2 regions of the Pseudarthrobacter sp. S6 genome follow, and region 1 is predicted to be linked to the other one. Evidence: predicted binding sites of a transcription regulator. Region 1 holds the regulator's gene; the other holds the start of a gene.

Region 1 (16,027 bases):
CTGATCACGGTATGGACCGGCGTCGAGTACGTCATTGAAGCGCTGCGAATCCGGTCACAGGGCAAACGGGCCGGAACAACTACAGCTGGAAACTAGGGAGCAGACGTGACCAATCTTCACCACCTGGCGGAACAGGCAGTCAAAAAAGCCCTGGAAACGGGCCGCACCGTAGCGGCCGCGGAGTCGCTCACCGCAGGAATGGTCAGCGCCGTGATCGCCGACACAGCCGGATCTTCAGGCATGCTCCAGGGCGGCGTGGTGGCTTACCAGAACTCCGTCAAAGTGGACGTCCTCGGCGTTCCGGAAGAGCTTCTGGCCGCTGCCGGATCCGTTGACGGCGCCGTCGCAGCGGCCATGGCGGACGGGGCAAGGACTGCACTGCGGGCTGACATCGGCATCGCCACCACGGGGGTAGCCGGCCCGGAGGAACATGACGGCAAGGCGGTGGGGACGGTGTTTATCGGGATCGCCACAGCGGCCGGTGCGTCCTACCTCGAGTACGGCTTCACGGGTAACCGGGCCGAGATCCGCGGACAGGCTTGTGGTGCCGCGCTGGAAAGCCTGATAGCGGCGCTATCTTCCTGAAGCTACCGGGCGTGAAGTTGCCGGGAACAAATCCCGGTGTCCATTAGTTATTAGATTGTGTCGCTTCCGTATAGCGGAGGCGCCTAGGATGAATAAACAACCACGGTTCGCTCCACGGCGGACCGCACTTATGAGGGAGCAAGGCGATACAGATGGTAAAGCAGCCCGTATCCATAAACGGCGTTGTCCGCTGGAAGGATGTGGGCCTCGCCGATCAGGCCAAGAGCGAACAGAAGGAGCGCAAGATGGTTGTACTTCGTCACGAAATCGGTGATGTCCTGCGCGATGTACGCCAGCGCCAGGGACGCACGCTCCGCGAAGTTTCGCACAGTGCCCGTGTTTCCTTGGGCTACCTCAGCGAAGTGGAACGCGGCCAGAAGGAAGCTTCATCAGAGCTCCTCTCGTCAATCTGCTCAGCCCTGGACGTGCCGCTGTCCAGCATGCTCAGGGAAGTCAGCGACCGTGTTGCCGTCGCGGAGGGCGTAGCCGTTCCGGACACCGTTCCCCAGGAATTCTCACAGCGCTACGGCCGCGACCTGGATCGCGATCTCAACGCTGAACTCAACAACGAACTGTCCAAGGGCCTGCTTTCCGGCGCACGCTAAGCCGTCGCAGGAACCAGACAGGAACTTCAACAAAGCCTCCGGCCACTGGCCCGGAGGCTTTGTTGTGTGGTGGTTATTTTTTCCGCGTCGCCGGCGGACGGGTCCTTCGCGAAGCCGTCAACTTCAAACATGGAGTTAAGCTTTGCCATGTATTCGGCGAGGGTCTGCAGTTCCCCGACCGGCCACTCAGCCAGCCGTTCACGGAAGTCCTGGCGGCGCGCATCCTGTACCTGGTGCATTCTTTCCTCGCCCTTTTCGGTCAGGCGGATCGACTGCGCCCTGCCGTCCAGGGGGTCAGCTTCCTTGAACACCAACCCGATGCTTTCCAGGAAGGCGATCTGGCGGCTGACGGAAGGCTTGCCCACGCCGATGTTCAGGGCCAGGTCTGTCAACCGGATGGGTCCCTCGCGCCGGATGACCGAAAGCAGTCCGTAGGCCGCCGGTTCCATGTCCGGGTGCACCTGCCGCGAGAGCTGATGGGAGACCGACCGGGCACGGCGCCAGAAGAGACTGATTTGGTGTTCCACGGTGTTCAGGGCTTCATCGACGGTGTCTTTGGCCGCACCTGTCTCCGCAGGGGAGGTCGCGGGAACGCCGGTCTCAGGACGGCCTGTCGCAGGAGTGCCGTCGGCAGGGTTGCTCATGGCAACAATTCTAGGGTCCGGGACCGTGAGAGACTCTATTGGTGCGGATCAGTGACTATTGGCGGCTTATGGACGACGAATTCGGGTCCGGCTACTCCCGGGTCCTGAGCAGCACCCTGGTTCTGGCCGGCGCCGGCGGGCGCACGGCGGACCAGGCCCTCGCCGCCGGGGTGAGCCCCCGACAGGTGTGGTTGGCCGTCTGCGACGTCCAGGATGTGCCGCCGGAGCGGCGACTGGGACGCGACGTCAAACCCCTGCGCGACTGACACCGCCACCAGCGCATCGGCGTTCACCGAGCTGATGTGCGTCCCGTTCTGCGCTGACACGCCGCCGGATCTGTTCGAATATCTGTTCGGGTAAAGCTATGCTTTTCGTAGTTGGTTATCCACATAGGCGATGTCATCCGGCCAGAATGTCAGCGGGTGCCATTAGCGTCAGAGATGACCAAGAAATGGCCGCTGAGGCCACTCCAAAGCGAGAAACATTAGAGGTGTGAACCATGGCGGCAGCCCCGGATCGGCAAAAGGCGCTCGACGCAGCGCTGGCACAGATCGACAAGCAGTTCGGCAAGGGCTCGGTTATGCGGCTGGGCGATGAAGTCCGTGCCCCCATCGAGGTCATCCCCACCGGATCCATCGCGCTGGACGTGGCTTTGGGAATTGGTGGCCTGCCCCGCGGCCGCGTAGTGGAGATCTACGGTCCGGAATCTTCGGGTAAGACCACCGTGGCACTGCACGCCGTTGCCAACGCGCAGCGCCTGGGCGGCATTGCCGCCTTCATCGACGCCGAGCACGCCCTGGACCCCGAATACGCAGCACGGCTGGGCGTTGATACGGACGCCCTCCTGGTCTCGCAGCCGGATACAGGCGAGCAGGCCTTGGAAATCATGGATATGCTGATCGGCTCCGGCTCGCTGGACGTCATCGTCATCGACTCCGTTGCTGCCCTGGTGCCGCGTGCGGAAATCGAGGGCGACATGGGCGACAGCCACGTGGGTCTGCAGGCCCGCCTCATGAGCCAGGCGCTACGTAAGATCACCGGCCGCCTGAGCCAGACGAAAACCACCGCCATCTTCATCAACCAGCTCCGTGAAAAGATCGGCGTGTTCTTCGGCTCCCCCGAGACCACCACCGGCGGTAAGGCCCTGAAGTTCTACGCGTCCATCCGCATCGACGTCCGCCGGATCCAGACGCTCAAGGAAGGTGCCGACTCCGTCGGTAACCGCACCAAGGCGAAGATCGTCAAGAACAAGATGGCCCCGCCCTTTAAGATCGCCGAATTCGACATCATCTATGGCCAAGGCATCTCCCGCGAGGGCGGCATCATCGACATGGGCGTGGAGCACGGAATTATCAAGAAGTCGGGTTCGTGGTTCACGTACGACGGCGACCAGCTGGGCCAGGGCATGGAGAACTCCCGCAGGTTCCTGCGAGACAACCCTGAGTTGGCGACCGAACTGGAACGCCTGATCAAGGAGAAGCTTGGTGTCGGGGTAGTCAAGCCCGCCGAAGACGAGGCCAAAGACACACCGAAGCTTAAGGCTGTTGACGGCTTCTAGGGACGCCCCTGACCTGACGGCCGGTCAGGGCGCAGGATGGCGTGCGGCCGGTCAGAGCGCCGGATCGGGGCGACGGCAGCGGAGACGCGGCCGCGAACGCCCGGCCGGACCAGCTCCGGATGCTGCCATCGCAGCCGATGCAAACGCAGACGCCGAACCGGATGCCGCATCCGTGGCGCGGGCCATCGTGCTCCGGCAACTGACCAGTTCGGCCAAAAGCCGGCTGCAGCTGGCGCGGAAACTGGCCGAGCGGAACATCCCGGAGGATGTGGCGGAAGCCGTCCTGGACCGCTTCCAGGAGGTCCGCCTCATTGACGACGCTGAGTTCGCAGACATGTGGGTGCGCAGCCGTTCGCAGTCCCGGAAGCTCGCCAAAGGGGCCCTCCGGCGCGAGCTTGCGGACAAGGGGATTGACGCGGACACCGCCGCCGTGGCGCTGGAACAGTTGTCCGACGCCGACGAGGAAGTGGCGGCCCGGCTCCTCGTGGAACGTAAGCTCCGGGCAGGCTCGGAATTATCGGACCGCGCCGAGCGGGACAAGATCACCCGGCGGTTGGCGTCCATGCTGGCCCGCAAGGGCTATCAGCCGTCGCAGGCGTTCCGGATCGTCGGAGAAGTGCTCGACACACAGGCGGAGGCCCAAACAGGCGCACAGGACGGCCCGCTGGACTCGTAGGCCGACGAAGCAGCCCCGTCAGCCGATCCGGCAGCCAGGGCGATCCAGCAACCTGAGCGACCCGCTACCCTTAACAGGTGAGTTTGACCATTCCTTCCCCCGCATCCGGTACCGCCCCGTCAGCCGACCCTGCCCTTCAGCAGCCCCGTACCTATCAGGTGCGCACGTTCGGCTGCCAGATGAACGTGCACGATTCGGAGCGGATGGCAGGCATGCTCGAGGCCGCGGGCTACGTGGCGGCCAGTGGCGAGCAGGCCGACGTTGTGGTGTTCAACACCTGTGCGGTACGGGAAAACGCCGACAACAAGCTGTACGGCAACCTGGGCATGCTGGCGCCCGTCAAGGCCGCCAACCCGGGGATGCAGATCGCCGTTGGCGGCTGCTTGGCGCAGAAGGACCGGGAGACCATCCTCAAGAAGGCTCCCTGGGTGGATGCTGTCTTCGGCACGCACAACGTCGGGGCGCTCCCGGCACTGTTGGACCGGGCCAGGCACAATAACGAAGCCCAGCTGGAGATCCTCGAATCCCTGGATGTTTTCCCCTCCACCCTGCCCACCAAGCGTGATTCGGTGTATTCCGGCTGGGTGTCCATCTCGGTCGGCTGCAACAACACCTGCACGTTCTGCATCGTCCCGGCCCTGCGCGGGAAGGAAAAGGACCGCCGCCCGGGGGACATCCTCGCGGAAATCCAGGCCCTGGTAGATGACGGCGCCATCGAAGTCACCCTGCTGGGCCAAAACGTGAACTCCTACGGAGTGGAGTTCGGTGACCGGCAGGCGTTCTCCAAACTACTGCGCGCTTGCGGGGCAATTGAAGGCCTGGAACGGGTCCGCTTCACCAGCCCCCACCCCGCCGCCTTCACCGAGGACGTCATTGACGCCATGGCCGAAACCCCCAATGTCATGCCGCAGCTGCACATGCCGCTGCAGTCCGGGTCCGACAAAGTCCTGAAGGACATGAAACGGTCCTACCGGTCCACCAAATTCCTCGGCATCCTGGACAAAGTCCGCGAGAAGATCCCGCACGCCGCCATCTCTACGGACATCATTGTCGGCTTCCCCGGCGAAACCGAGGAAGACTTCCAGGCCACCCTCGACGTTGTGGAGCAGTCGCGCTTCGCCACCGCTTTCACGTTCCAGTACTCGAAGCGTCCCGGTACCCCGGCCGCGGCCCTGCCGGACCAGCTTCCCAAGGCCGTGGTCCAGGAGCGATTTGAACGCCTGACCGCACTGCAGGACAGGATTGCCGCCGAAGAGAACGCCACGCAGCTTGGCCACCGGGTAGAGGTGATGGTCACTGCCCATTCAGGGCGCAAGTCCGAGGAAACCCACAGGCTGTCCGGCCGGTCCCAGGACCAGCGGCTGGTGCATTTCTCCGTTCCCGAGGGGGCAGAGACGCCGCGTCCCGGGGACCTGGTCACCGTCACCATCACCGAAGCCGCAGCCTTCCATCTCGTGGCCGACCCGTCCGTGCAGGACTACAGCCTGCGGCGCTCCCGCGCGGGGGACGCCTGGGACAGGTCCCAGGCCGACTCGTGCGGGGCTCCCGCGCCGGCTGCCGCAGGCGGCGCCGGCCGGAGCGGGGTCTCGCTGGGTATGCCCACACTGCCGGTCCGGAGCCGCTGACCGGTGGCCCAGCCTCCGGTTATTGCCGTTGTTGGTCCTACGGGGTCCGGTAAGTCCGATCTGTCCGTGAACCTTGCCCTGGAACTGGATGGCGAGGTCATCAACGCTGATGCCATGCAGTTCTATCGCGGGATGGACATAGGCACCGCCAAGATCACGCCGGCAGAACGCAGGGGCGTTCCCCATCACCTTCTGGACACCCTGGACGTCACGGAGGAGGCCAGCGTTTCAGACTTCCAGCAGCAGGCCCGGAGCATCGTCAGCGATATCCACGCACGTGGCAAGCGCGCCATTCTGGCGGGCGGTTCCGGTCTTTACGTTCGGGCTGCGCTCGACGTCCTCGAATTCCCCGGCACAGATCCTGTCCTCCGGGGGCAGCTTGAGGCTGAGCTCGAGGAAGTCGGCCAGGATGTCCTCCTCGCGCGGCTCCGGGACGTGGACCCGGTGTCAGCGGCCCGTATCTCGGATTCGCGCCGGATCATCAGGGCGCTGGAAGTCCACGAGCTCACCGGCCGGCCGTTCAGCTCCTTTATGCCCCAGCGCGAGTATTTCCAGCCTGCTGTCCAGATCGGGCTGGCGGTGGACCGAGACGTCCTCCGTGAACGGCTGGCCCAGCGCGTCCACACCATGGTGGACCAGGGGCTGCTGGCGGAAGTGCGCCGCCTGGAAGCGGCCGGTCTGCGCGGCGGCAAAACTGCGCCGCGGGCTCTGGGCTATGCCCAGTTCCTGAAAGTGCTCGACGGCGGCTCAACAGTTGCCGGGGCAGCCGAAGACACCATCGTGGCCACCCGGCAGTTCGCAAGGCGCCAGCTCACGTGGTTCCGTGCAGATCCCCGCATCAGCTGGTTGGACTGGCGGGCGCCGGACCTTGCGGCCCAAGCCGTGGCTCTCAGCCGGTAATCTAGGACCATGGATGCAACTCCCGCAGAGACCACAGAGCCCGACTTCCGCACCCTGGGCGGACTCCGCTTCTCCAAGGGACACGGAACAGGCAACGACTTTGTGCTGATCGCTGACCCCGACGGCGTCCACACCATCGATGCGGCCCAGGTGGCCGCCCTCTGCGACCGTCACCGCGGAATCGGCGGCGACGGCCTGATCCGGGCCGTCCCCTCCCGGTACCTCTCCGAAGGCCGCGAACTGCTGCTCAGCAGCCCCGAGGCGGATTGGTTCATGGACTACCGCAACGGCGACGGGTCCCTGTCGGAAATGTGCGGCAACGGGGTCCGTGTTTTTGTGCATTTCCTGCGTGCCGAGGGACTGGTAGACCTGCCCGACGGCGGCGTACTCACCATCGGGACACGCGGCGGCGTCAAGACCGTGGTCCGGACAGGGGACAGCTACGCGGTGGACATGGGGCCGTGGGAATTCATTTTCCCCGGCGACGCGACCGCCAAAGCCATGGATTCGTTGGTCTCCGCGGATGGCCTGGAAGTGCCCCGCCCGGCTCTGTCCGTCAGCATGGGCAACCCGCATACCGTGGTGGCGCTTGCTGAACTGTCCGAACTGGAGTCCACCCGGCTTTACAAGGCTCCGCAGGTCGATCCGGAGCCCGCCAACGGGACCAATGTTGAATTCGTCGTGCCTGCTGAGCCGTTGGTCCACAACGGGACCGGCACGGTCACCATGCGCGTCCATGAGCGGGGCGTGGGCGAAACCCAGTCCTGCGGAACAGGCGCGTGCGCGGCCGCAGTCGCCATCCGGCACTGGGCAGGGGCGGAAGCGCCGGACTCCTGGCTGGTCAACGTGCCCGGCGGCGTCGTAGGCGTCAAATTCTTCGCCGCTGCCGGAGGGCGCGAGCACGTCGAGCTCAGCGGGCCCGCCGTCATTGTGGCTACTGGGACGCTTTCCTGACCCGAAGGATCCGGAAGGACTTGGATGTGGACTCCCTGCTGACGGTGAACGATGCATCCAGCTCGGTCGAGAGCCAGCGCTGAAGCGAATCCGAGCCCAGGTTTTTTTGGACCACCAACCACGCGGAGCCGCCCGGCGCCAGCCGGGGCAGCCACATCTTCAGTAGGCCGTGGAGTTCATCCTTGCCGATCCGGATAGGTGGGTTGGACCAGATCGTGTCGAAGCGCAGTTCCGGGTCCACGGCGTCGGGAGTGCTGGCCAGCACGTTGCCCAGACCCAGCAGGGCCGCATTCTCGGTGGTTAGCGTGATGCAGCGTTCATTCACATCCACGGCGTAGACCTTGGCATGCGGCGCGCGCAATGCGAGGGTCAGGGCTATGGGTCCCCAGCCGCAGCCGATGTCAAGAAGGTTGCCTGTAGGGTCCGGGGCCGGGACCTCGGCCAGGAGCACCGCCGTCCCCTTGTCAATACCATCGGGACTGAAGATGCCGCCCGACGTCTGCAATGTGCGCGTCTCGCCGGCCAGTTCCACTGTGAGCGGTTTGCGGGTGAACGGCCCGGCGGGCGATGCGCTGAAATAGTGTGCGGACTCCATAACTGGCCAGATTAGTTGGCCGGGGTGCGCAATGCGAAACCGCGGCCACCGCTTCTGCTAATCTTGAACCCATGTTCTTGATCTTCGAGTAGCCGGCACGGCCGGTGTCCCTCCCGGACGCCGCCTGTCCCGAAGCCGTGCCCCGCAGCGATGCAGGTATTAACCTTCCGCAAAGTGCGCCACATAACGGGTCCTCGTAGCTGTTATGCCGCCGGGCAATACTCGAGTGATCTGCCGTTGCCGGTCCCTTGCAGTTTGCCCGCACTTTCCACCACTCCACGCATCTCCCGGATGCGACGACTCCCTGCACGCCCTGGTCCGGACCGGCGCGCGCAGCAGACCAGGAGGCCCGGATGACTGCAAGCCGTCAGCCCAGCGCGAATACTTCACCACAGACCAACGATCCGCACTATTCTGAAAATGCCGAATCTTCAAAGGAGACCATGACCAGCCAGCCCAACACCGGTTCCGATCCAGCAGCCCAGGACATGAGTCCCGAGGAGATCCAAGCTGTCATCGACCGGATTCTCGCCAAGGACGTACCGGCCAGGAACGTCACCGCCGCAGACGGTGACAAAGCCGTGTTCGGCAGGGCTCAGGCGATTTCCCGCCTGGACGACGAACACACCAGCTACGACGGCGACCAGCAGGACCGGGAGGAACGCCGTGCACTACGGCGCGTGGCCGGTCTGTCCACCGAACTCGAAGATGTCACCGAAGTCGAATACCGGCAGCTGCGGCTCGAACGTGTGGTGCTGGCCGGCCTATGGTCCGAAGGCACCTTGGCCGACGCGGAAAATTCCCTGCGTGAACTCGCCGCCCTTGCCGAAACAGCAGGCTCGGAAGTCCTGGACGGTATGGTGCAGCGCCGCGCCAAACCGGACCCGGGCACGTTCCTCGGTTCCGGAAAGGCCCTTGAGCTCAAGGAAATCGTGATGGCCACCGGGGCTGACACGGTTGTGGTGGACGCCGAGTTGGCACCGTCCCAGCGCCGAAGCCTTGAGGACATCGTCAAGGTCAAGGTCATTGACCGCACGGCGCTGATCCTTGACATCTTCGCCCAGCACGCGAAGAGCCGTGAAGGCAAGGCCCAGGTCGAGCTGGCTCAGCTCGAATACCTCCTGCCACGCCTGCGCGGCTGGGGGGAATCGATGTCCCGCCAGGCCGGTGGCCAGGTGGGCGGCGCCGGCGCCGGCATGGGTTCGCGCGGACCCGGTGAGACGAAAATCGAACTGGACCGTCGCCGGATCCGGACGCGCATGGCCAAACTGCGGCGCGAGATTGCGGCGATGAAGCCGGCGCGTGAAACCAAGCGGGCCAACCGCCGTCGTAATTCAGTCCCTTCCGTTGCGATTGCCGGATACACGAACGCCGGGAAGTCATCGCTGCTGAACAGGCTGACCGACGCCGGTGTGCTGGTGGAGAACGCACTGTTCGCCACACTGGATCCCACCGTGCGAAAGGCCGAGACCTCTGATGGCCTCGGCTACACCCTCGCGGACACCGTGGGTTTTGTCCGGTCGCTGCCCACGCAGTTGGTGGAGGCTTTCCGCTCCACGTTGGAAGAAGTGGCTGACGCGGATCTGATCCTGCACGTGGTGGATGTGTCCCACCCGGACCCCGAGGGCCAGATTGCTGCTGTCCGCAAGGTCTTCAGCGAAGTGGATGCCCGCAAGGTGCCAGAGATCATTGTCCTGAACAAGGCCGATGCCGCTGATCCGTTTGTGGTGGAGCGCCTCAAGCAGCGCGAGCCGCGCCACGTAGTGGTCTCGGCCCGCACCGGCCAGGGGATCGCTGAACTGCTGCGGGCCATCAGTGACGGGATTCCGCGGCCCGGCGTAAAGCTGGAGCTCCTGATTCCCTACGATCGCGGTGACCTGATCAGCAAACTGCACGAGACCGATGCCGAGATCCTGAGCCTGGATCACGGCGAGCACGGTACCCGCGCTTTGGTGATGGTGCGTGAGGGCCTTGCGGCTGAACTGGAATCCTTCATCAACCATGACTGAAGTTGTGGCGGGGGAAGTCAAAGGTACGGCCGGCGAGCAGTTCGTGATCGAACTGCTCGACCGCGCTGTGGCCGGCATGGGCGGTCAAAGCCGCAGCGGGCAGCACGAGATGGCCAGGCAGGTGGCCAGGGCCATCGAAACCGGCGACCACCTCCTGGTCCAGGCCGGGACGGGGACCGGAAAGTCGCTGGCCTACCTGATTCCGCTCATTGCGCACTCGCTCGTGAGTAACAAGCCCACGCTGGTGTCCACAGCCACGCTTGCGCTGCAGACCCAGATTGTGGGGCGCGACCTTCCCCGGCTGCTGAAGACCATCACCCCCGCCCTGGACCGCCCGGTCAAGGTGGCCCTTGTCAAGGGCCGTTCCAACTATGTGTGCCAGCATAAGCTCGTAGGCGGGTTCCCTTCTGAAGAACCCGCCGAGGGCCAGCTGTTCTCCCTCGGCGAGGACACCAGTGTCCCGCATTTCGCCGCCGCCCTGGGCGGGCCGTCGTCCCAGCTGGGGAAGGAAGTGGTGCGCCTGCGGGAGTGGGCGGAAAAGACCACCACGGGCGACCGCGATGAACTGCTTCCCGGTGTAACGGACCGGGCCTGGCGGCAGGTGTCAGTGACGTCCATGGAATGCCTGGGCGCGCAAAAATGCCCCATGGCGGCCGAATGCTTCAGCGAACTGGCACGCCACGAGGCCGCCGAAGCTGACGTGGTGGTCACCAACCATGCCATGCTCGCGGTCAGCGCCTTTGAAGGCCTCGCAGTGCTCCCCGAGTACGACGTTGTGGTGGTGGACGAGGCCCACGAACTGCAGGACCGGGTCACCGGTGCGGTTTCGGGGCAACTCTCCGTGGCAATGGTCCACGCTGCGGCGTCGGGCGCGCGGAAGCACACGGCCATCACGGTGGATGCCCTCAACGCAGCTGCCGCCAACCTGGAACTCGCCCTGGCCGGGGTGCCCAACGGGCTGCTCCCCAACGGCCTCAACGACGAACAGCTGGACTGTGTGGACCAGTTGCGTGAGGCGTGCCGGGCTGCACTCTCTGATTCCAAGGGTGAGGGCAGCCAAACGGCCGACGGCGGGCGGCAGCTCGCGCGCTCACGCCTGATGCTGATCCTCGAACTGTGTGAACGGCTCATTGTGTCCCGTGAGAACCGTGAAGTGGTGTGGTTTTCCCGCGCAAGTTCCTTCGACCCGCAACAGGGCTATGCCCAACCCGACGAGTCTGCGCCGGCTCTGGTCAACATCGCGCCGCTCAGCGTAGCCGGAAAGCTCCGCGAAGGGCTGTTCGCCGGCCACACCGTGGTGCTGACGTCGGCCACGCTTGCCATCGGCTCAGCCTTTCAGCCGGCCGCCGGCGGCCTGGGGCTCGTGGGGGAGGGCGCGCCGAGCTGGACCGGGATCGACGTCGGATCGCCCTTTGATTATCCCAAACAGGGGATCCTCTACGTCGCAGGGCACCTGCCCAAGCCGGGCCGCGGGGCGTCGCCGGAGGCACTCGATGAACTTGAAGCGCTGATCCGGGCGTCCGGCGGCGGCGCCCTGTGTCTCTTTTCATCGCGCCGGGCCGCCGAGGAGGCCGCGGAGGCGATGCGTCCCCGGCTCGGCCTCAGCATTCTCTGCCAGGGCGACTCGACCATGACTGCCCTCGTGAAGCAGTTCGCGGACGAGCCCGATACCTGCCTCTTCGGAACCATGTCACTCTGGCAGGGCGTGGATGTTCCGGGCGGATCATGCCGGCTCGTGGTGATCGACCGCATTCCGTTCCCGCGGCCGGACGATCCGCTGATGACAGCACGGTCCCGCGCCGTTGCGCAGGCCGGCGGAAACGGCTTCATGGCGGTATCGGCCACCCACGCGGCCATCCGCCTGGCCCAGGGCGCGGGCCGGCTGATCCGTTCAACCGGAGACAAAGGCGTGGTGGCCGTGCTTGATTCCCGGCTTGCCACCGAGCGCTACGCAGGATTCCTCCGCGCCGCGCTGCCGCCGTTCTGGCCCACGACGGACCGCACGACAGCGTTTTCTGCCTTGGAAAGGCTGGCCGGGAAGGGCACCTGACTGAACGCTGGTACTAGAGCGAGCGCAGGACCGAGACGACCTTGCCCATGATTGTGGCGTGATCGCCCAGGATGGGCTCGTACTGCGTGTTCTGCGGCAACAGCCACGTGTGTCCATCGCGCTGGCGGAACGTCTTCACGGTGGCTTCGTCGTCCAGCAGGGCCGCGACTATATCGCCGTTGGCGGCGTCGGCCTGGCGGCGGACCACGACCCAGTCGCCGTCGCAGATGGCAGCGTCCACCATGGAGTCGCCGGCCACACGCAGCATAAAAAGTTCACCCTGTCCCACGAGTTGCCGCGGCAGGGGCATCACGTCTTCCACCACCTGGTCGGCAAGGATGGGCCCGCCCGCCGCGATCCGGCCCACCAGCGGCACCATGGCGGTGTCCATGGCGGAGGGAAGCTCAGTGACCGTTCCGCCGAGGCCATGCAGGACTGAGGGCTTGGTAGTCCCCTTGGACTTAGTGGACCCGCCATCCAGTGTCAACGGCATGAGGACCTCCATGGCACGCGGACGTTTGGGGTCCCGGCGCAGGTATCCCAGCTTTTCCAGCTGCGACAACTGGTGGGTCACGCTGGACAAACTCGCCAGGCCCACGGTGTCGCCGATTTCACGCATCGACGGCGGATAGCCGTTGTCATTCACCGAGCGCTGGATGGTTTCAAGGATCTTCTTCTGGCGGGCGGTGAGCCCCTTGGGGGTCCGTTGGGGCTGGCGGCGCGGTGTCGCCTTGCCCTCGGCGGCTGGTGCTGCCATGTACGCCAATGCCTTTCGGTTGCCCGGATCCGTTCCGGCCGCTGGTGCCTGGAAAGCCCCGGGGCTGGTGTCGGAGTTGATTGTCAGACCCTGCTGATCAACTACAGAGGTGGTTGTTCTTTGATCCAAACGTAGGCCAGCCACAGGGCTTTTTCAAACATTTGTTCTAGCGAGTCTCGACAATATTCGTTGATAAGTGCTAAAAATGAAGAAGCAAAGTTCGAATATGTGTTCTACTCGTTGCTTGCGGATTCGAATACTCGCATCTATGGACGGCCCAGGCCGGCACCGGCAAGTGGACGCGGAGGACGCGCCGGGCAGCACAGTATGGTCCAGGAGGGCTCATTTCATGTCAGCTATATCTGCTTCGCAGGACTCGCGTCCGCAGCTCGTTTCCGTGCAGGACCTCACCGCGCGGCTGTGGACCGGGCCCCTGCCGGCTTCGGGTCCGGCGCCCACGCAGCGCAGGGAATCCCTGCCGCGGCTGCGCCTGACCCGCAGGGGACGGATTGTCCTCATCGGCATCCCGCTGGTGATCCTTGCCGCAATCCTGCTTTCGCTGGCAGGTTTCCTCAATGCACCGGCGAAGGCTGCCGACTCTGCCGCCGACCTGTCCTTGACGCCAACAGTGTCGGTAACAGTCCAGGCAGGGCAGTCTCTCTGGGCCATCGCCAGTACTGTTGCGCCCGAGCGTGATCCCCGTGATGTCATCGCGGATATTGCTCAGTTGAACAATCTTTCCGCCGGCGGCGTTGTCCCCGGACAGCAGCTCTTCGTCCCCACGAAGTAGCAGGCTTCAGGCTCTGGAGCGTGCCGCCGCAGGCCGTCACATTTTCCGGCCGTCTGCTTCGGACCTAAACTGTTCAGGTGAATGACCAGCTAGAGCGTCTGAACAGACTTCCCCTCCGGACCAACCTCCGCGGACTAACCCCGTACGGTGCCCCGCAGTTGGATGTACCTATCCTGCTGAACGTCAACGAAAACACCCATGGGGTCCCGGCGGACGTCCAGGCCGCGATCAGTGTGGCCGTGACGGAAGCCGCGGCAGGCCTCAACCGCTATCCGGACCGTGAGTTCACCGAACTCCGGGGAGCGCTGGCCGAATATCTCGGCCACGGTCTTGATGCCGCCAACATTTGGGCAGCCAACGGATCCAATGAGGTCCTCCAGCAGATTCTCCAGGCTTTCGGCGGACCCGGCCGCACGGCCCTGGGATTCCCGCCCACGTATTCCATGTACCCGCTCCTGGCCAGCGGCACGGACACCGGGTACATCATCGGACAGCGCGCCGATGACTACGGGCTCAGTGCCGAATCGGCTGCGTTGCAGGTCAAGGAGCTTCAGCCCAACATCGTTTTCCTGTGCTCGCCGAACAACCCGACCGGCACGGGCCTGGGCCTGGATGTTGTGGAGGCTGTGTACACGGCCGGCGAGGCAAGCCAGACCATTGTGATCGTTGACGAGGCGTACCACGAGTTCGCCCACGATGGAACGCCCAGCGCCCTTACGTTGCTGCCCGGCCGGGAGCGACTCATCGTGTCCCGCACCATGAGCAAGGCGTTCGCCCTCGCGGGTGCCCGCCTGGGCTACATGGCCGCCGCTCCTGAAGTCACGGACGCACTCCGCCTGGTCCGGCTGCCGTACCACCTTTCAGCCATCACCCAGGCAACGGCCCTCGCCGCCCTGCAGCACCGCACTGCGCTGATGGCCGACGTCGAGGACATCAAGGAGCAGCGCGACCGCATCGTCTCGGAACTCACCCGCATGGGACTCAAACCTGCCGCCTCCGATTCGAACTATGTCTTCTTCGGCGGCCTCGACAACCCGCATGATGTCTGGCAGCGGCTGCTGGACGACGGCGTGCTGATACGCGACGTCGGTATCCCCGGCCACCTGCGTGTCACGGCGGGCACTGAGACGGAGACCACATCGTTCCTGACGTCGCTGGAACGCATCCTGGCCAGCCAGGCCGGGCTGCCCGCCTAAACTTGAAGTATCGGCGCCGCCGCGCGCCGGCACATCTCCTTCGCTTTCGCACCTCTGACTTCGCCTAAAGGACATATGACCATGAGCTTCACCGGATCGAACGCTGCCGCGCCCCGGACCGCACGCATGGAGCGTGCCACCAGTGAATCGTCAGTGCTCGTGGAGATTAACCTCGACGGCACAGGCGTTTCGGACATCGACACGTCGGTCCCGTTCTACGACCACATGCTGACGGCGCTCTGCAAGCACTCGCTCATTGACATGACGGTCAAAGCCACCGGCGACACTCACATTGACGTCCACCACACGGTGGAGGACGTCGCCATCACGTTCGGTGAAGTTCTGCGCACTGCCTTGGGAAAGAAAGCCGGTATCCGCAGGTTCGGCGAGGCCACCGTGCCCCTGGACGAAGCCCTGGCGCACGCTGTGGTCGACGTCTCCGGCCGCCCCTATCTGGTGCACGGCGGCGAGCCTGCCGGGCAGGAATACCACCTGATCGGCGGTCACTTCACGGGATCACTGACCCGCCACGTTTTTGAGGCGATCACCCTTCATGCCGGCATCTGCCTCCACATGAACGTCATCGCGGGCCGCGATCCGCACCACATCGTGGAAGCGCAGTTCAAAGCCTTCGCCCGCGCGCTGCGTGCTGCGGTGGAACCCGACCCCCGTGTTGAGGGGATTCCGTCCACAAAGGGTGCCTTGTGAGCGGCCAAATACTCCGGGATGGCGCCGTCATCGATCCGGCCTCCGGCGTGAAGCGCGTATCGCCCGAAGGCAAGCCCACAGTCACCGTCCTGGACTATGGTTCCGGAAACGTCCGCTCCGCCGTGCGCGCCCTGGAGCGGGCCGGGGCCGAGGTTATCCTCAGCTCCAAGCCCGAGGACGTGCTTAATGCCGACGGCCTGGTAGTACCCGGGGTCGGTGCGTTCGAGACTGTTATGCGCGAGCTCAAGGCCGTGGACGGCATCCGCCTGATCGGCAGGCGCGTGGCCGGGGGCAGGCCGGTCCTGGCAATCTGCGTGGGCCTGCAGGTCCTGTTCGAGGCCGGGGTAGAGCACGGTACAGAAGCCGAAGGCATGG
Region 2 (16,027 bases), 410 kb from region 1:
GCTCAGCCTCCGCGATGCGCTCCTGGTAGGCCTTCAGCGCGTCCTTGGTGGGCCAGGCGGTGCCGTAGATGCGCTGCAGCTGCTGGTTTTTCTGGTTGCCCAGCCAGTACGCCGAGGAGGACCGGGTCAGTGCGAAGGCGTTGGAGATGAGCTTGGTGTTGGGCAGGTGCGGGCCGCGGCAGAGGTCGCACCAGACGGTGGTGCCCTCTTTGCGCTCAGCATTGTCGTAGATAGTGATGTCGCCGGCGCCGACCTCGACGTTGACGCCCTCGCCTGCTTCGGCGGCGTTGTTCTTCTTGCCCAGGAGTTCTAGCTTGTAGGGCTCGTTCTTCATGGCCTCGCGGGCTTCGTCCTCGCTGACCACACGGCGGACGAACTTCTGGTTCTGGTTGACGATCTTGAGCATCATCTTCTCGAGGGTCTTGAGGTCCTCGGGGGTGAACGGCTCGGCGACGTCGAAGTCGAAGTAGAAGCCGTCGGTGATGTACGGGCCGATGCCCAGCTTGGCGTCCGGGCGCAGCTGCTGCACTGCCTGGGCCATCACGTGGGCGGTGGAGTGGCGGAGGACGTCCAGGCCGTCAGGGGAATCGATGGTGACGCCCTCGATCTCGGCGCCCTCGGGCAGTTCCTGGTCCAGGTCCTTCAGCTCGCCGTTGACGCGGGCAACAACAACATCGCGGCGCTCAAAGAAGAGTTCCGCACCGGTTGTCCCGGTAGTCACCTTAGTCTCTTCGCCATCGACGATGAGGGTGATCTGCTGGGCATCTGACACGGGTGTCTCCTATTCAAAGTTTTAGGCTTCATAGCTTGTGGCGTACGGGGACCACAGCCAGCCATCGTCAATGCTATCGGTTTCCCGGGAGGCCGACCAACGGGACCCGCGACCCCTCAGCCGCCCATTCCGGTAATCGCAAGGCTTCGGCTGATCCCGTCCAGGGGATGCGGTACATCGGTGCTCTCCACGCGGTCCGCCGCGAACGGCAGGGATTCCACCCGGCTCAGGTCCCAGGCCATGCTGGCGCTCAGGCTGATTCCCCGGGGACCTGTCCGGCGTGTAGTGCCCCGGATCAGCAGCAGCCTGGTGCCGAACAGCAACAGCCCCGCCTGCTCCTGGGCTTCATGGAAGAACACGGAATCGACGCAGCCGGTGCCGTCATCGATGCTGATGAACACCACCCGCCGGCCGCCACGCATGGGCGGGGTCTGGGTGGCGATGCGCACCCCGGCCACCAGTACCTCGGTGTTGTTGCGCAGGCTCAACAGTTTGTCGGCAGTGGTGACCCCGAGCCGGTCCAGCAGGGGCCGGTGGCTGTCCATCAGGTGCCCGCTGACGTCTATGGCCATCAGGTCCAGTTCTGCCCGGACGTTTTCCACCAGGGTGGGCGCGGGAAGCCCGGGTTTGACGTTCCGCAGTTCCACATCCCCCAGCGGCAGGGACAGCTGCCCTTCCATGATGTCGATGCCTTTCCGGGTACCGCCCGCGGCCTGGAGCTGTTGCAGGTGCTGGACGAGGTCCGCGCGGTTGGCGGCGCCGCCCGATTCACGGTGCAGGGAATCAAAAGCACCCAGCTGGGCGAGCCTTTTGATACTTGGCTTGCTCAGCCTGGACCGGGCCCGGAGGTCAGCCAGGGAGTCGTAGGGCTGGCCGGCGACAATCCGCTTGAGCTCGGTCCCGGACAGGCCGTAGATGCCGTTAAGGCTCAGCCTGATCCCCAGCTTGCCGGCATCCGGCCCTGCCGCCACTCGTTCCACCCTGTACTCGGCCTGGCTGCGGTTGATGTCCAGCGGCAGGATGGGAATGCCCAGCCTGCGGGCTTCGGCCACCAGCAGCCGTTTGGGGTACATGCCGGGATCGTGTTCCCACAGCCCCGCCAGGAAAGCCTCGGGGTGGTGCGTCTTGAGCCAGGCGGACTGGTAGGTGGGAACGGCAAACGCCGCACCGTGCGCCTTGCAGAAGCCGAAGCTGCCAAAGGCTTTCAGGGTCTCCCAGACCTTGTCCACCACCTCCGGGGCGTACCCCTTGATCCGGGCCTCCTTGCGGAAGAACTCCTCCACCTTCAGCTCGTGGACCTCGTCGCCGAGCGCCCGGCGAAACTCGTCTGCGCGCGCCAGGCCGCAGCCGGTCATCACGTGGAAGGTTTTAAGGATCTGTTCGTGGAAGACAGTGACCCCATGCGTTTCCTGCAGCACGGGTTTCAGGTCGGGGTGCGGGTAGACCTCCGGCGCGAAGCCGTGCCTGTGCTCCAGGAAAGGCCGCACCATGTCCGATTTCATCGGGCCCGGCCGGAACAGCGAAATGTCGATGATGAGGTCGTTGAACTCACGCGGCGCCAGCTTGCCGATCAGCTCCCGCTGCCCGGGCGACTCGATCTGGAAGCAGCCCAGGGTGTGGGTGCTGCGGATCAGTTCGTAGGTTGGTTCATCATCCAGCGGCACGGCGTTGAGGTCGATGTGCCCGTTCTCGGCGATGTAGTCCGGCCCGGTCCCGTCAGGACCTGCAGGGTGGGCCCCGGCCGCAACCACTTCCGCTTTGGAGGGATGGATCCGGATGACTTCGCGGACGGCAAACGCCATGGCGCTCTGCATCCTGACGCCCAGGACATCAAGCTTGAGCATGCCCATGGGATCCATGTCGTGTTTATCGAACTGGCTCATGGGCAGCCCCAGTCCGCTGGGCTGCACAGGGGTCCGGTCAAGCAGCGTGGCGTCGCCCAGGATCACCCCGCAGGGATGCATGGAGATATGGCGGGGCAGCCGGTCCAGCCGTTCGGTGAGGTCCACCAGCAGGTCAAGCTGCTGGTTTTCGGCGAAGTCCCGCTGTTCCACCCGCCCGGCGAACTCACGCAGCTCAGGTTTCTCAACCAGTGCCTCACGGAATTTCCGGGCCGAAAAGCGCCACAGCTGCTTGGCGATCTCGCCGACGTCATCATGGTCCATACCCAGGGCCATCCCGGCGTCGCGGACGGCACCGCGGGCGCGGTACCCGTTCTGCATGCTCATCAGCGTGACGCGCTCGGAACCGAAGCGGTCAAAGATCCGCCGGTATACGTTGTGCCGTTCGGCGCTTTCGACGTCGATGTCGATGTCCGGCAACGTGGCCCGGTCCCGGGACAGGAAGCGTTCGAAGATCAGGTCGTGTTGCAGGGGGTCCACCTGGCTGACATCAATCAGGTAGTTGACCAGGCTGGAAGCCCCGGAACCACGGGCGGCTGCCCTGACCCCCATGTCCTGGATCATCCGGGAGACCTCCGCGACCGTGAGGAAGTAAGAGGAAAACCCCAGGTTCCTGATGATCCCCAGCTCGTGCTCCAGCCGCGAGCGCATGTCCTTGTGGGCTGAGCCTGATATCCCAGGGAACCGCCTGCTGATCCCGGCCTCACAGCGCTGCACCAGTTCATTGTGCGGGTCCTGGCTGATGCCTATGACCGATGCCTCGGGGACTACCGGCTGCTTCCAGCCCATGTCAGTCACCGGGTCGATCCGGCAGAAGTCGGCGAGCGCCTCGGTCTGCGCCATCAGCTGTTTGAGGTCCGCTGCGCCATACCCTGCGGCGCGGATAATTTCCTTGCCGAGCTGAAGCATCTGCGCAGAGGATTTGAGCCAGGCCTGCCCGTTGGGCTGGAGCAGCGGTTCGGCCGCGAGTTCGGGGAGGGACTTCAGGGTCCGGGCGGAGTCGAGCACGTCTGCCGTGGCGGCACCGTCCTCTGCGCAGTAGCGGACCGCGTTGGTGAGCACAGCCGGTACATGGTGTTCTTCCGCGAGCTTGAGCATACGTACCGCATGCGCGGTACTCAGGTGCGCCCCGGGGGCGGTGAGCTGGGAAACGACTTCCGCCACCAGGGTTTTTGGGGGCATGGCGTCCAGCCAGCCTTTGAAAAGGGTGCGCGGACGGAGGTAGCGCCGGCCGCTCATGGCCCGTCCGACGTCGGAATCCGGGCCGATCAGTACTGTCAGGACCGGTTTCAGGGTTTTGGGGTCGAGCGTGCGGGAGGCGAGTTCGGCGCGGGTGACCGCCACCGGTACCGCTCCCCCGGCTTTGCCGGAGGTGCGGGCATGGGCATCGGACACCAGCCGGCACAGGGCCCGGTACCCCGCCCCGTTGTTGTTGCCCCGGGCGAGCACCACCACCCTGCCGGCGAGCTGGGTGCGGTGGTCGCCGTCGTCGTCGAAGACCGCTAGGTCCACACCCACGATGGGGTCGATGCCGGCGGCCATGCAGGCTTTGAGGTGTTTGATGGTGCCGTACAGGCCGTCCCGGTCCGTGCAGGCGAGCGCGGTTGCGCCGTCCGCGGCGACAACCTGGGCCAGTTCGTCGGGCCACGCCACGCCATAGTGTGCGCTGAAGGCCGTGGAAACGTGAAGGTGGGAGAAGCTCATGCCGTCTGGGGCCGGAGTGCATCGTGGATCCGCAGGATCCTCCAGCGGCCGCTGCCGACATGCCTGCTCAGGTCCAGGGTGAGCGGCTCTCCTGCATCCCGAGGGCCGGTACCCTGCGGGTCCGCATGTACTTGGACGCGCCAGATTTCGTGGTCCACCAGCCCCGGCCCGCTGCCGAGGGGCGCACGGCGCTCCTCGGCCCACCACTGCCGGCGTTCGTACCACCGGACAGGCTCGGCGCACACGGTGTAGTGCCGCCCGGCCCACTGGAGTTTCAGCGGCTGGCCCGCGGGGGTGCAGACGACGTCCACGGACTCGCTGAACGTACCCATGGGCGCCTCCCGGAACTGAACGGAGCTGATGCAGGATGCTGATGCAACAGCAAATTATTCGAACACATATTCGAATAAATCCAGTCTACGACGGCGCTCCGACAAAACCTAGACAGGGGTGGACGGACGGGCAGCAGGAGGGCAGGATTGTGGCATGAGCACCCATGACGCACTCCTCAAGCACGTAAGCATCAAGGCCCAGGACGAAAAGCTCGTGGCAACCTTCGATATCGACGGCAACATACCGGGGGCAGGTGCGTACGTAGTGGGCCTGGTGGCGGCGAGCCCTGATTACTCATCACAAAGACGGTTGGGTATTGAGTTCATGAACGGGGAGGCCATTGCCTTCTACTCGTTCAGCCATGACCAAAGCGCCGAGGAAAACTATGATCTTGCCGGTGTGACACACTCGGGCAACACCATCACGGGCAACTTCCCCGTCGCGGCCGTCCATGGCCTGGGCAAGGGACACGTCATGTCGGCCTTCAGCGAGGCCGACGGCCGGGAATTCCAGTCGGGCGTCGCCGTCGACGAAGCGCTCTAGGAAACACTGGAGCAGGCAAACACCGGGGCAGGTGCTGCCGGACCCGAATCCGGACAGCACCTGCGGCGGTGTCAGCTGCTCTCTTTGTGGACCTTCATTTCAAGTTCGATAAACCCTAAGATCATGGCCCGGTAGGTTGATTCCACGATGTCCGGATCAATGTCCTTCTTTTCCGCGGCGGACCGGACATGCTCAATCACCCGTTCCACCCGGCCGGGGGCACGGACTTCAGCGTCGTCCCCCTTCAGGCTTCCGGCGATGCGGATCAGGCGTTCACGCCGCGCAATGAGCGTGACAATCTGCTCATCAACTTCGTCGACCGCAATCCGAACGGCTGCGAGCTGTTCCTTGTCGGCCAAAGCATCCCGATCGTTTCCTTGAATTGTTGCCATCTTCTGACAGTATCGAAGCATGCAGCCCAGAGTCGACTTCATCTCACTAGGCGTTCGCAGTGTTGACGCCTCCCGCCGGTTCTACGCCGAAGGCCTCGGCTGGCCTGTCCACCGCGAATTCCCGGGCGATGTGGTGTTCATCCAGGTCAACCACGGCCTCGTCCTTTCCTTGTGGGACGCCGCGCAGATGCACGCCGAGGCCGGCGTAGGCGCGCCCGGCCCGGTCCCCTGCATCACACTCAGCCACAACCTGCCCAGCACCGAGGCGGTGGACCGGGTCATGGCGGAGGCGGCATCGGCCGGAGCCACCATCGTCGCTGCGCCGGTCACCCAGCCTTGGGGCGGGTACAGCGGCTATTTCGCCGATCCGGACGGCTTCCGCTGGGAAATTGCCTATAACCCCACCTGGACAGTGGACGACGGCGGCCAGGTCACCGTTTAAGGGCCGGGCACCTCCGCCGTCAGCCGGGTCAGCGACCGGAACGCCTCAGAACAGCGCCTCTACCGGACGGATGAGTTCCGGGGAGTTGTTACGCACGTTGCCCACCTCGGTGCCGACGGAATCCACGTGCCAGTCGGCCGCGACGTCCTTGACATGGGCGCGGACCAGGTCCACCAGGAAGGCGGCGTCGTCGATCTGCGGGTCGATCCACGACGCCATCGTGGCCCGGTCCATGGGCAGCGGCACGCGGTCATGCAAGGCAGTGAGCTTGCCGAAGATTGTCGACTCAGCACCGGGCGGCGGGGTGTCCGCCGTCAGGATGGATGTGGAGAGCATCCACCGGCCGGGGTCACCCTCGGCCTTGGACGGATCCTTCCACCACTCGTACAGGCCCGCGAACACCAGCCCGCTGCCTTTGCCCGGATGGACGTAGTAGGGCTGCTTGGCTTTGCCGGTGCCCTGCTTCCATTCGTAGTACCCGTCCGCCGGGACAGCGCAGCGACGTGACTTCACGGCTTTGCGGAAGGCCGGCTTCTCGAGCAAAGTCTCGCTGCGCGCGTTGATCATCCTGGGGCCGATGCCCGGATCCTTCGCCCAGGACGGCACCAGGCCCCAGCGGGCCACGTGGAGCTGCCGCACGGGGCCGTCGTCGATCAGCCGTTCCAGGACGATCGGGACAGCGTCGGTTGGCGCCACGTTCCATGACGGGGGAAGGTGCACTTCCTCCTCCAGCTGGGCATCAAAGTCGGCCAGCAAGTCGCCCACGGCCCGTGCCATCACATAGCGTCCACACATGGCTCCAGCATGCCATCAGCGTTATCTGCTGTCATCCGGCACCGCATCCACCGGGCCGGCTCAGGGAATAGCCTGCCCCGGGTTACCGTTGACGGGAAGGAACCTACCCAACGATTTCAGGAGAGCTCCGTGGACTTTACCCCCGAGAACGGCACCATCACCATGTTTTCCACCACCTGGTGCGGCTACTGCAACCGGCTGAAGAAGCAGCTGGACGCGCAGGGCATCGGCTATACGGAAATCAACATCGAAGAGGTGGAGGGCACAGCCGACCTCGTGGAGAAGCTCAACGGCGGCAACCGCACCGTGCCCACCGTGCTCTTCCCGGACGGCACTGCCGCCACCAATCCTTCCGCTGCCGAGGTAAAGAGCCGCCTCGCGGCCTGAACACCGCAGCTCATGTGGTAAACAGAACGGGACCAACATCCGTGTTGGTCCCGTTCTGTCTATCTGCATTGAGGGAGCCTTTCGTGATCCATAAAGTCAAAGGTGTCGTAGCGCGTTCCAAGGGCGCCCCGGTCACTCTGGAGACCATCCTGGTCCCGGATCCGGGTCCGGGCGAGGCCCTGGTGGACATTCTCACCAGCGGCGTCTGCCACACCGACCTGCACTACAAGCTGGGCGGCATCAGCGACGACTTTCCGTTCCTCCTCGGGCACGAAGCCACTGGAGTGGTCAGTGCCGTTGGCCCGGACGTCACGGACGTCGCCCCGGGCGACCGCGTGGTATTGAACTGGCGGGCCGTCTGCGGCGACTGCCGTGCGTGCAACCGCGGCCAGGCCCAGTACTGCTTCAACACCCGTAACGCCACCCAGAAGATGACGCTGGAGGACGGCACCGAACTGTCCGCCGCCCTGGGCATCGGAGCCTTCATCGAAAAGACCCTTGTGGCTGCCGGCCAGTGCACGAAGGTTGATCCCGACGCCGATGCTGCCGCCATCGGCCTGCTCGGCTGCGGGGTCATGGCCGGACTGGGCGCCGCGATCAACACCGGCGGCGTCAAGCGCGGTGACACCGTCGCCGTCATCGGCTGCGGTGGTGTGGGCATGGCTGCCATCGCCGGCGCCGCGCTCGCCGGCGCAACCACCGTCATCGCCGTCGACATCGACGCGAAAAAGCTGGAGCGCGCGAAGGAACTCGGTGCCACCCACACCGTGGACTCCTCTGATTCCGACCCGGTGGAGAAGATCCGGGAACTCACCGGCGGCTTCGGCGCAGACGTGGTGATTGACGCCGTCGGCCGTCCCGAAACGTACAAGCAGGCCTTCTACGCCCGAGACCTCGCCGGCACCGTGGTACTGGTGGGCGTCCCGACGCCGGAGATGACCCTGGAGCTGCCGCTCCTGGACGTTTTCGGCCGCGGCGGGTCGCTGAAGTCCTCCTGGTACGGTGACTGCCTGCCGTCCCGGGACTTCCCCATGCTGATCAGCCTCTACAAGCAGGGCAAGCTGGATCTGGATGCCTTCGTGACCGAGCGGATCACCATCGACCAGGTGGAGGAAGCGTTCGAGAAGATGCACTCCGGTTCCGTGCTGCGTTCTGTGGTGGAACTGTGAGCGTCAGGATCGAGCACCTCGTCACATCCGGGACGTTCTCGCTCGACGGCGGCACCTGGGATGTGGACAACAACGTCTGGATCGTGGGCAACGCGGAGGAATGCGTGGTCATCGATCCCGCGCACGATGCCAAGGCCGTAGCCGCCGCCGTCGGTGGCCGGAAACTCAAGGCGATCCTGCTGACCCACGGCCACGACGACCACATCCGGTCGGTAGCTGACTTCTGGGACCTCGTCCAGGCACCGATCCACCTTCACCAGGACGACTGGATGCTGTGGCGCAACGTCTACCCGGATGTGGAACCCGATGTCGCCATCAAGCACGGCGACATCATCGAGGTGGCGGGGGCCAGCCTGACGGCCCTGCACACCCCCGGGCACTCGCCCGGCTCGGTGTCCTTCCACCTGGCGGACGGGCCCGATGGTGAGGGCTCGCTTTTCAGTGGGGACACCCTGTTCCAGGGTGGCCCCGGCGCCACGGGCAGGTCCTACAGCGACTTCCCCACCATCATCGAGTCGATCCGGACGTGGCTGCTGCCCCTGCCGGCCGAAACGGTGGTCCGGACCGGGCACGGCGACAGCACCACCATCGGAGCAGAAGCCCCGCACCTGGACGAGTGGATCGCCCGGGGCCACTAAGGGCCCCGGAGCCCCGCCATCTGGCCCAGCACGGCTAGCGCGGGCTACGCCTCCCTGGTGTCCAAACCTGCATAGCTGCTGAAGTCGGCGTGCCGGAGGGAGGCGTGGCCCGCGTACGCGGCAATTACGGCGTCCTGGACATCCTGGACCGTCAGCCCGGGCACGAGGTCGTTGGCCGCGCCGGCAGTGGCCGGGTCCCAGTCCAGGCCCAAGGCGGCATAGCTGTCCGTCAGGACGTGGCGGATGGGGGCGGAGTTTTCCACCACGATCACGGAACTGAACAGCCACCCGCCACTCACCACGCGTTGCGCTGTTCCGACGAGTTTGATCCGGCGCGCCGGATCGGCCGGATCGGTTCCGTGAACGCTGAACTCGCCTGGGCAGTACTCCCCCGGAATTTCGCCAACTGCGGCCTGCACACCGACGTTCCGCAAAGACTGCGCCAGCAACTCACCAAAGAATCCGAACCGGGCCTTGGAGCCGGCAATGGCATCGGTATGGGGCATCACGTGGTCCACCACCAGAGTGCCCTCGTGGTAAGCGGCGGCGCGGCCACCGGCCTTCCGCACCAGGGGTTCAAATCCGTACTCCCGGCACGCCTGGGCGGCTGTGTCGAAGCCGGGCAGCCGGGTATCCCGCTGACCGAACGCAACAGTGGGTGCGGGCCGGTACAGCCGGAGCGTGGGGCCGATCCTGCCGGTCTTCGCATGGGTCAGCAGTTCGAGGCCGAATTCCAGGTCGCGTGCGGCGCCGAGGGTGTGATCCTGCCGCACCACGGTCAGGGTCTGCATTCCCGCTTCGGCGTCCTGCATGTTGCTAAGCTCCCTTATGGTCATATTGCAATTCCTTGTTGTCGCTGCTGCGTTTGCCGTCATCGACTCCGTCTGGCTCAAACTCATGAACCCGTTTTACCGCAGCCACATCGGTGACCTGCTCGCAGACAAGCCACACTTAGGTTACGCCGTGGCTTTCTATGTCATGTACATAGCAGGAATTGTCTTCTTTGCGCTGCGGCCGGCGCTCGACGGCGGCAGCTGGCTGACCGCCGTCGGCTACGGGGCCGCCTTGGGCGCCTTTGCCTACGCCACCTACGACCTCACGAATGCCGCCACGCTCAAGACGTGGCCACTCCAGCTTATTGTCGTGGACATCCTATGGGGTGCCGCCCTGACTGGGCTGTCCACCCTCGCCGGATGGCTGGTGTTCCGCTCCACCTGACATCCAGCGGATTAATACTGCACCGTCCCCCATCGGTGGCTAAACTCAAGAACTGGGCCCACCCGCTACTCCTCAGAAGAGGTAATCCACTGATACGCGTCATTAGCTACAACTTACGTAAGCACAAGGCCAGCGGGGAGCTGGTCGCCTTGGCACAGGACTTCGGCGTTGATGCCCTGTGCCTGCAGGAATGTGACACCACTGACCTGCCGGACACACTGGGTCAATTGCAACTGGCCGATTCCACGAAAGGCAACCGGCTTGGGCTGGCCATCTACTACCGGCCGGACCGGTTCACCGCCCACGGCACCAAGGCATTCGCGCTCAAGAAGTCCCTTCACGACATGGTCCTGGCGCCCGCCCATGAGCGCCTCATCGGCACTCGCGTGCGGGACAACGAGACCGATCACGAACTGGTCATCGCGTCTTTCCACGCTGCACCGCTGACCGCCACCAACTCGCTGCGGCGCAACCAGATCCATGCTGCCCACGCGGAACTGCTGGGCATGGGCACCGGCCTGATGACTTTAATGGTGGGGGACTTCAACTACCCCTTCTTCACGAAGAACCTCAACGAACACATGAAGAACACGGGGTACGAACTATCCCTCAGTGATCGCCGGACCTACACGCGCTACAAGGTGTTCAAGGGCCACTTCGACTTTGCCACGTCCCTGGGCCTGAACATCGAGAACGTGGAAACCCTGCCCCGCGGCGCCTCCGACCACCTGCCCATCCTGGTGACCGCCGAATACGGCCAGGACTCGACGCCGGTCCAGGAGCCCCCGGCGTCCTGAGGCCTGCCGGGAAGCGGCCAGGCAGAAATCAACGCCTGGGAACTGCGCCTCAGGTCCTGCGCAGCGTCAGGATCTGTTCGGCGCGGCCGAAGGGCCCCTGTAGATCGTGCAGGACGGTGGACGTGAGGCCAATACCGTCGGTTCCGAAGGAGACGGCGTTGTCCAGGCCCAGCCATTCGCCCCCGGGCCTGCGGTACATGTGGATCTGCAGGTCCAGGTTGGGGAAGGCATAGCTGTCTTTACCTGGCGGGACCCTGGCCGCGATCCCGTTGGCTGTGTCAACGAGGCCCATCAGTCGGGCCAGGTCGCCGCTGTCGGCGTTGTCGGTGAGAGGGTGCAGGGTGCGGAGCCAGACGATCCCCGCGCCGGGCCGGTGGCCCTCTGCCACACGCATCTCCAGGGACCGGATGTAGCCGCCGGGCCAGATGGCAGGGCCGTCGAGCGGTTTGCATTCATCGGGCGCCGGAATGGCGGCGTCCTCGACGGCGGCAACCCCGGCTGTGTCGCTGGTGATCATCCGCCATGCTGTGGCACGGATGGCCACGCGGCCGTTGGCAACCAGTTCGGCCTGCAGGAGCTCGATGGTCCGGCCGGGGCGCAGAGTGGTGGTTTCGATGTGGAACCCGCCCCCGGGGATCAGGCCCAGGATCTCGTAGCTCAGCCGGGCCATCCGCATGTCGTCGCGGGGTTCGTGGCGCTCCAGGCTGTCCGCCATCAGGCCGGAAGCCGGCGCCATGTGCTGTTCGTGCTCGTTCCAGGCCCCCTGGGCGTGGATGGTGGAGCGGAATCGGCCACCGCCGAACGCCTCATAATAGAAATCGCCATCGGCCAGTTCCGGGAGTGCAGCAGTCAACATTGACCCTTTCGCTTGTCTTTGTGGGGCTCAGCCCACCCTGTCCGCTGGGCAGAACGCTCCAGCATGCCTGTCCGCAGATCCGGCCAGGATGCTGCGAAACCGGGATGGAGCTCTTTGAGGTCCACCGCATCCACCGGAACCCACTGGAGTTCGAGACTTTCCGGATCACTGATCACGGGCTCGAAAGGCGCGGTCACCAGTACTATGACGGTGGTGTAGGACCAGTAGCCAATGTCCAGCACGGAGGTGAAGAGGACGCTCACATCCGCGGCAGGCATCGCAGCTTCCTCGTGCGCCTCGCGGAGGGCCCCGGTGACGGCGTCCTCACCCTGGTGCAACGCTCCGCCGGGCAGTCCCCAGGTACCACCGTTGTGGCTCCACAGCGCGCGGTGCTGCAGCAGGACACCCTTGCCGGGATCATAGGCCAGGACGCCGGCGGCACCGAACCGGCCCCAGAACTTGCCGCGGCTGCCCTCCACCCAGGCGTCACCGGGGTCCCGCGGACCGGTCCGGACCGGCGGAAACGTGAGGTTCGCATCAGGGGACGTGGCAGCCAAGGAGTGATCCATTCCACCAGTCTGACAGGTGCCCGCTGGCCCGGACGCGCAGCCCGCGGCGCGTCAGCCTGTTTGTCCCCCGTGGCCGCGTTCGACGGCGAAATCACCGCCGGGGTACATAACCGTTTCGTGTCCGTCGTCGAAGCGGACCAGATAGGGCGGATGACCTTCCTGACCGCGGACTTCAACGATTACCCCGTGCCGGTCCGACGATCCGACGGTCCTCCCCCTGACGATGATCCTGTCACCCTGCGCTGCCTCCATGGCAATCACCTCCAAGGCCCAGAGTACGGCTGACGGGGATCAGGGAACAGGGGTCAGTCCTGTGCCCGGTTGCGCTTCCCGGAAATGGACGGCAGGTCAGTTCCCTGGGACGCGATGAGCCGGGCTGCGCGGCGGAGTGCGTCGTCCGGGTCCTGGTGCCAGCGGGTGATGACGACGTCGGCGCGCTGTCGGTCGTTTCCGCCCAGACCCTGCAGCAACGGACCCACAACGTCGGCAATCAGGGCGTCCACCAGTTCACCGGTCTGCGCGGTGCGGATGAAGCCCTCCAGCCGGGTCAGGTCAGAGTGGCGGAGGAGGGAAACCCGGGACTGCAGCAACACAACGGCGGCGAGCCGCCGCTCATAGATTGGAAGCCTGCCTGGACCGGGCCGGCCCCAGAGGAGCGACGCTAAAGCGGTCACGTCGTCATGGCCAAGGTCCTTAAACTTCGTGCCGGCGTCGCGGACAGTGCCGCGGACGGCTCCCACCGACGATCCATAGGACCCCAGCGCCCCACCCACCCGGGACTCCACGTCCTCAGCCCGGTACCAGGCGCCCTCGTTCTGCAGGGTGGCGTCGATGAAGCCGGCAGCCTCCGGGACGCGCTCGTTCACGGCACCGCTACCGTCCATGCCGGCCGGTCGCAGCGTGGACTATGCAGAACGGCGTCGACGGGCGGGCTTCGAGCCGTCTTTCCGCGATGGGATCCCCGCACACGGCGCACGTCCCGTAGGTGCCGGCCGCAATCCGCGCCAGCGCCGCCTCCACCTGGTCAAGGCCAGAGCTGCTCTGCCGCAGCAGCGCCGATGCCTGCGACAGCTCGAACGCAATGGTGGAACCCTCGGGGTCGTGTTCGTCGTCCACGTTGGAATCCTGGCGGGCGGCGTTGGCCGAGGAGATGTCCGCACGGAGGGCGGGGAGGAGTGCAAGTTTCCGGGCGCGCTCTTCCTCCAGCAGGACCCGGAAACGGTCAAAATCGGGCATGGGAAAAGCCTAGTGGTTTGGGTCTCGACAAGTGCGGCGGGTTGGAGGAAGCTGGCAATCGTAAGCGCCTCAGATGCCGTCTGTCAGCCAGGGACAGACGGCTGATGGACACAGAATCAAAAGAGAAAGTCTGCGTGTCATGCCTACAAACATCGTTACCGAGCTGGAAGTCAAATCCCATAACACACCGGATGAGAAGCGCCGCCCGGACAAGACTGAAGTCGACATCGTCAAAGTGGGTGACTACACGATCGGCCGGATGACGTTCAGTCCCGGCTGGCGCTGGTCGGACTGCATCAAGCCAGTGGTCCAGACCGAGTCGTGCCAAAACAACCACGTGGGTTTCTGCGTTTCCGGCTCCCTCCACGTCGAGACCACCGATGGCAACCGGATCACCATCAGCGCCGGTGACTCCTATACCATTCCGCCAGGGCATGACGCCTGGGTGGACGGCGATGAAACCTTCGTCGGCATCGAATTCCTCAGCGCCGCGGAATACGCCAAAGCCCCGGAAACGTGACCCGGCTGCCGACCCGGACCAGGTCAGTACCAGTTCTTGGCCACGGAATGGTTCCACGCGCCGCAAGGTGACCCGTAGCGGTCCGCGATATAGGACAGTCCCCAATTGACCTGGGTCCGGTAACTGGTGAGCCAGTCGCTGCCTGCCGTCCCGTACTTACTGGCCGGCAGCGCCTGGGCGATGCCGTATGCGCCCGAGGAGGGGTTGGTGGCGGTGGTCAGCCAGTTGGACTCCTTGGTCCACAGTGACGCCAGGCACTGGAACTGGTCCTGGCCCCAGCCGTGGGCAGCCAACTGCCCGGCCGCGTAGTTTTTTGCGCCCGCGGGGTCGTTCATGGCGCCTCCCGGCACGGAAGGTACAACGACGACGGGCGGCGGCACCGGCGTCGGGCTCGGGACCGGAGCAGGGGCGGGGACTCCCGGTACAGCAGGCGGGGCCGGAGCCGGTTTTTGCGCAGCGGCGAGGGCCGCCGCCTTGGCTGCCGCCTCCGCCTGCTGGCGTGCCTGCTCCTGCGCCGCGGCCCGTTTGGCGGCCTGCGCGGTTTCGTATGCGGCCAGGGCCGCCCGGCCCTGCCGGAACTCATCCTCCACCGCAGCAGTAGTGCCCTTGAGGGAGGCCAGCTGCGCGGTCAGCTCCTGGCCGTGTACCTGCTGCTCCGCGATCTGCCGGGACATGGCCTGCTGTGCCGACTGGGCGGCGTCGAGCTTGGTTCTGGCCTCCCCGGACAGGCGCTCGCGTTCGGCCCTGGCTGCCTGCTCCTGATCGGCCAGGGCGCGGGAAATGCGTTCTGCGGCTGCGGATTTGTACACCAGGACGGCTGTCTTATCACTGACGATCTGGACGATGTTCAGGCCTTGGATGCTGTTGTTCTGCACGGCGTCGAGGGCAACAAAGAAACCCATGTTGGTGCCACCGGTCTTGTACGACTGGGCCGCCAGGGCACCGATTTCCTTTTTGTACTGTCCCAGTTCGGCCGTGGCGCGTGCGGTCTGGGCGGCCAGGGCGTCCACGGTGGAGGTCGAGGCCTGAAGCGCCGCTTCGGCCAACGCGGATTCCGCGGCGGACGTTACGGCCGCATTGCCCAGTGCCTCGGCTTCGGTCTGGAGCCCGCCCAGCAGCGTGTTGATTCTCGTGACTTCTGCCGCCTTGCCGGCCTCGCTTTGCTTGGCGTTCTGCACGTCCTGCCATGAGGGATAGCCGCCCGGCGGCGCGTCGTCTGCGGCATGTGACGGAAGCAGCGCAGCCGACCCCACCAGGGTGACCGCCAGCATGCCCGCGAGGGCGGGCAGCCGCATTCTTTGAACAATCCGGGACATAGTTGGTGAGCTTACCGGGCATATCGGGCTTGCGGGGCCTGACCTGCCACATCGTTACCGGGGCGACAGCCTGCAGGGCGCGCCAATCCGGCCGCCCTTGTTGGCTCAGGTTCCGCAGAAGGTCCGGTAGTTCCCGAAGTCTTCAGGGGCGGGGCCGGCGTAGCGTTCCAGCCCGGGGCGCTGCGTGTACGGTTCAGCCACGACGGCCATCAGGCGGCTGAAGGGGTCCAGGTCGCCTGCAATAGCAGCGTCAAGAGCTTCTTCAACCAGGTGGTTCCTGGGGATGTAGACGGGATTGACCTGTTCCATCAGGTCCGCGTCCGGCGCCAGCGCCAGCCACCGAGCCGCCCGGGCGTCGCAGGCTTCGGGCTCCGCAAACATGGCCCGGGCAGTTTCCGGGGTGCCGCGGGCTGCCGAGACGAGGCTCCGGAAGAAGGAG

What was found. Region 1 encodes LexA, which represses DNA repair genes until DNA is damaged. Its sites were predicted from a motif close to TCGAACANNTGTTCGA; they were not measured.
Region 2: the regulator LexA is predicted to act here: its motif matches at 4,768-4,783, upstream of ACQCS0_RS10410 (DUF6504 family protein).

The regions. Positions count from the first base shown of each region.
Region 1 covers NZ_CP189581.1:1,743,056-1,759,082, forward strand. The annotation lists gene pgsA (CDP-diacylglycerol--glycerol-3-phosphate 3-phosphatidyltransferase) at 1-96, shown strand, start outside; gene ACQCS0_RS08480 (CinA family protein) at 106-585, shown strand; gene ACQCS0_RS08485 (helix-turn-helix domain-containing protein) at 738-1,190, shown strand; gene ACQCS0_RS08490 (MarR family transcriptional regulator) at 1,217-1,834, opposite strand; gene ACQCS0_RS08495 (DUF3046 domain-containing protein) at 1,876-2,100, shown strand; gene recA (recombinase RecA) at 2,334-3,392, shown strand; gene ACQCS0_RS08505 (regulatory protein RecX) at 3,520-4,068, shown strand; gene miaB (tRNA (N6-isopentenyl adenosine(37)-C2)-methylthiotransferase MiaB) at 4,146-5,693, shown strand; gene miaA (tRNA (adenosine(37)-N6)-dimethylallyltransferase MiaA) at 5,697-6,593, shown strand; gene dapF (diaminopimelate epimerase) at 6,603-7,547, shown strand; gene ACQCS0_RS08525 (methyltransferase) at 7,528-8,142, opposite strand; gene hflX (GTPase HflX) at 8,586-10,151, shown strand; gene ACQCS0_RS08535 (ATP-dependent DNA helicase) at 10,144-12,201, shown strand; gene lexA (transcriptional repressor LexA) at 12,215-12,958, opposite strand; gene ACQCS0_RS08545 (LysM peptidoglycan-binding domain-containing protein) at 13,308-13,748, shown strand; gene ACQCS0_RS08550 (histidinol-phosphate transaminase) at 13,826-14,944, shown strand; gene hisB (imidazoleglycerol-phosphate dehydratase HisB) at 15,026-15,652, shown strand; gene hisH (imidazole glycerol phosphate synthase subunit HisH) at 15,649-16,027, shown strand, end outside.
Region 2 covers NZ_CP189581.1:2,157,033-2,173,059, reverse strand. The annotation lists gene thrS (threonine--tRNA ligase) at 1-772, opposite strand, end outside; gene ACQCS0_RS10415 (DNA polymerase III subunit alpha) at 889-4,377, opposite strand; gene ACQCS0_RS10410 (DUF6504 family protein) at 4,374-4,709, opposite strand; gene ACQCS0_RS10405 (hypothetical protein) at 4,864-5,253, shown strand; gene ACQCS0_RS10400 (chorismate mutase) at 5,325-5,645, opposite strand; gene ACQCS0_RS10395 (VOC family protein) at 5,665-6,087, shown strand; gene ACQCS0_RS10390 (SOS response-associated peptidase) at 6,133-6,882, opposite strand; gene ACQCS0_RS10385 (mycoredoxin) at 7,012-7,269, shown strand; gene ACQCS0_RS10380 (S-(hydroxymethyl)mycothiol dehydrogenase) at 7,353-8,438, shown strand; gene ACQCS0_RS10375 (MBL fold metallo-hydrolase) at 8,435-9,076, shown strand; gene ACQCS0_RS10370 (lipoyl protein ligase domain-containing protein) at 9,121-9,888, opposite strand; gene ACQCS0_RS10365 (DUF2177 family protein) at 9,905-10,294, shown strand; gene ACQCS0_RS10360 (endonuclease/exonuclease/phosphatase family protein) at 10,387-11,091, shown strand; gene ACQCS0_RS10355 (thioesterase family protein) at 11,141-11,944, opposite strand; gene ACQCS0_RS10350 (NUDIX hydrolase) at 11,941-12,516, opposite strand; gene ACQCS0_RS10345 (DUF1918 domain-containing protein) at 12,568-12,768, opposite strand; gene ACQCS0_RS10340 (DNA alkylation repair protein) at 12,822-13,400, opposite strand; gene ACQCS0_RS10335 (TraR/DksA C4-type zinc finger protein) at 13,390-13,752, opposite strand; gene ACQCS0_RS10330 (cupin domain-containing protein) at 13,892-14,272, shown strand; gene ACQCS0_RS10325 (lytic transglycosylase domain-containing protein) at 14,296-15,567, opposite strand; gene ACQCS0_RS10320 (protein adenylyltransferase SelO) at 15,694-16,027, opposite strand, start outside.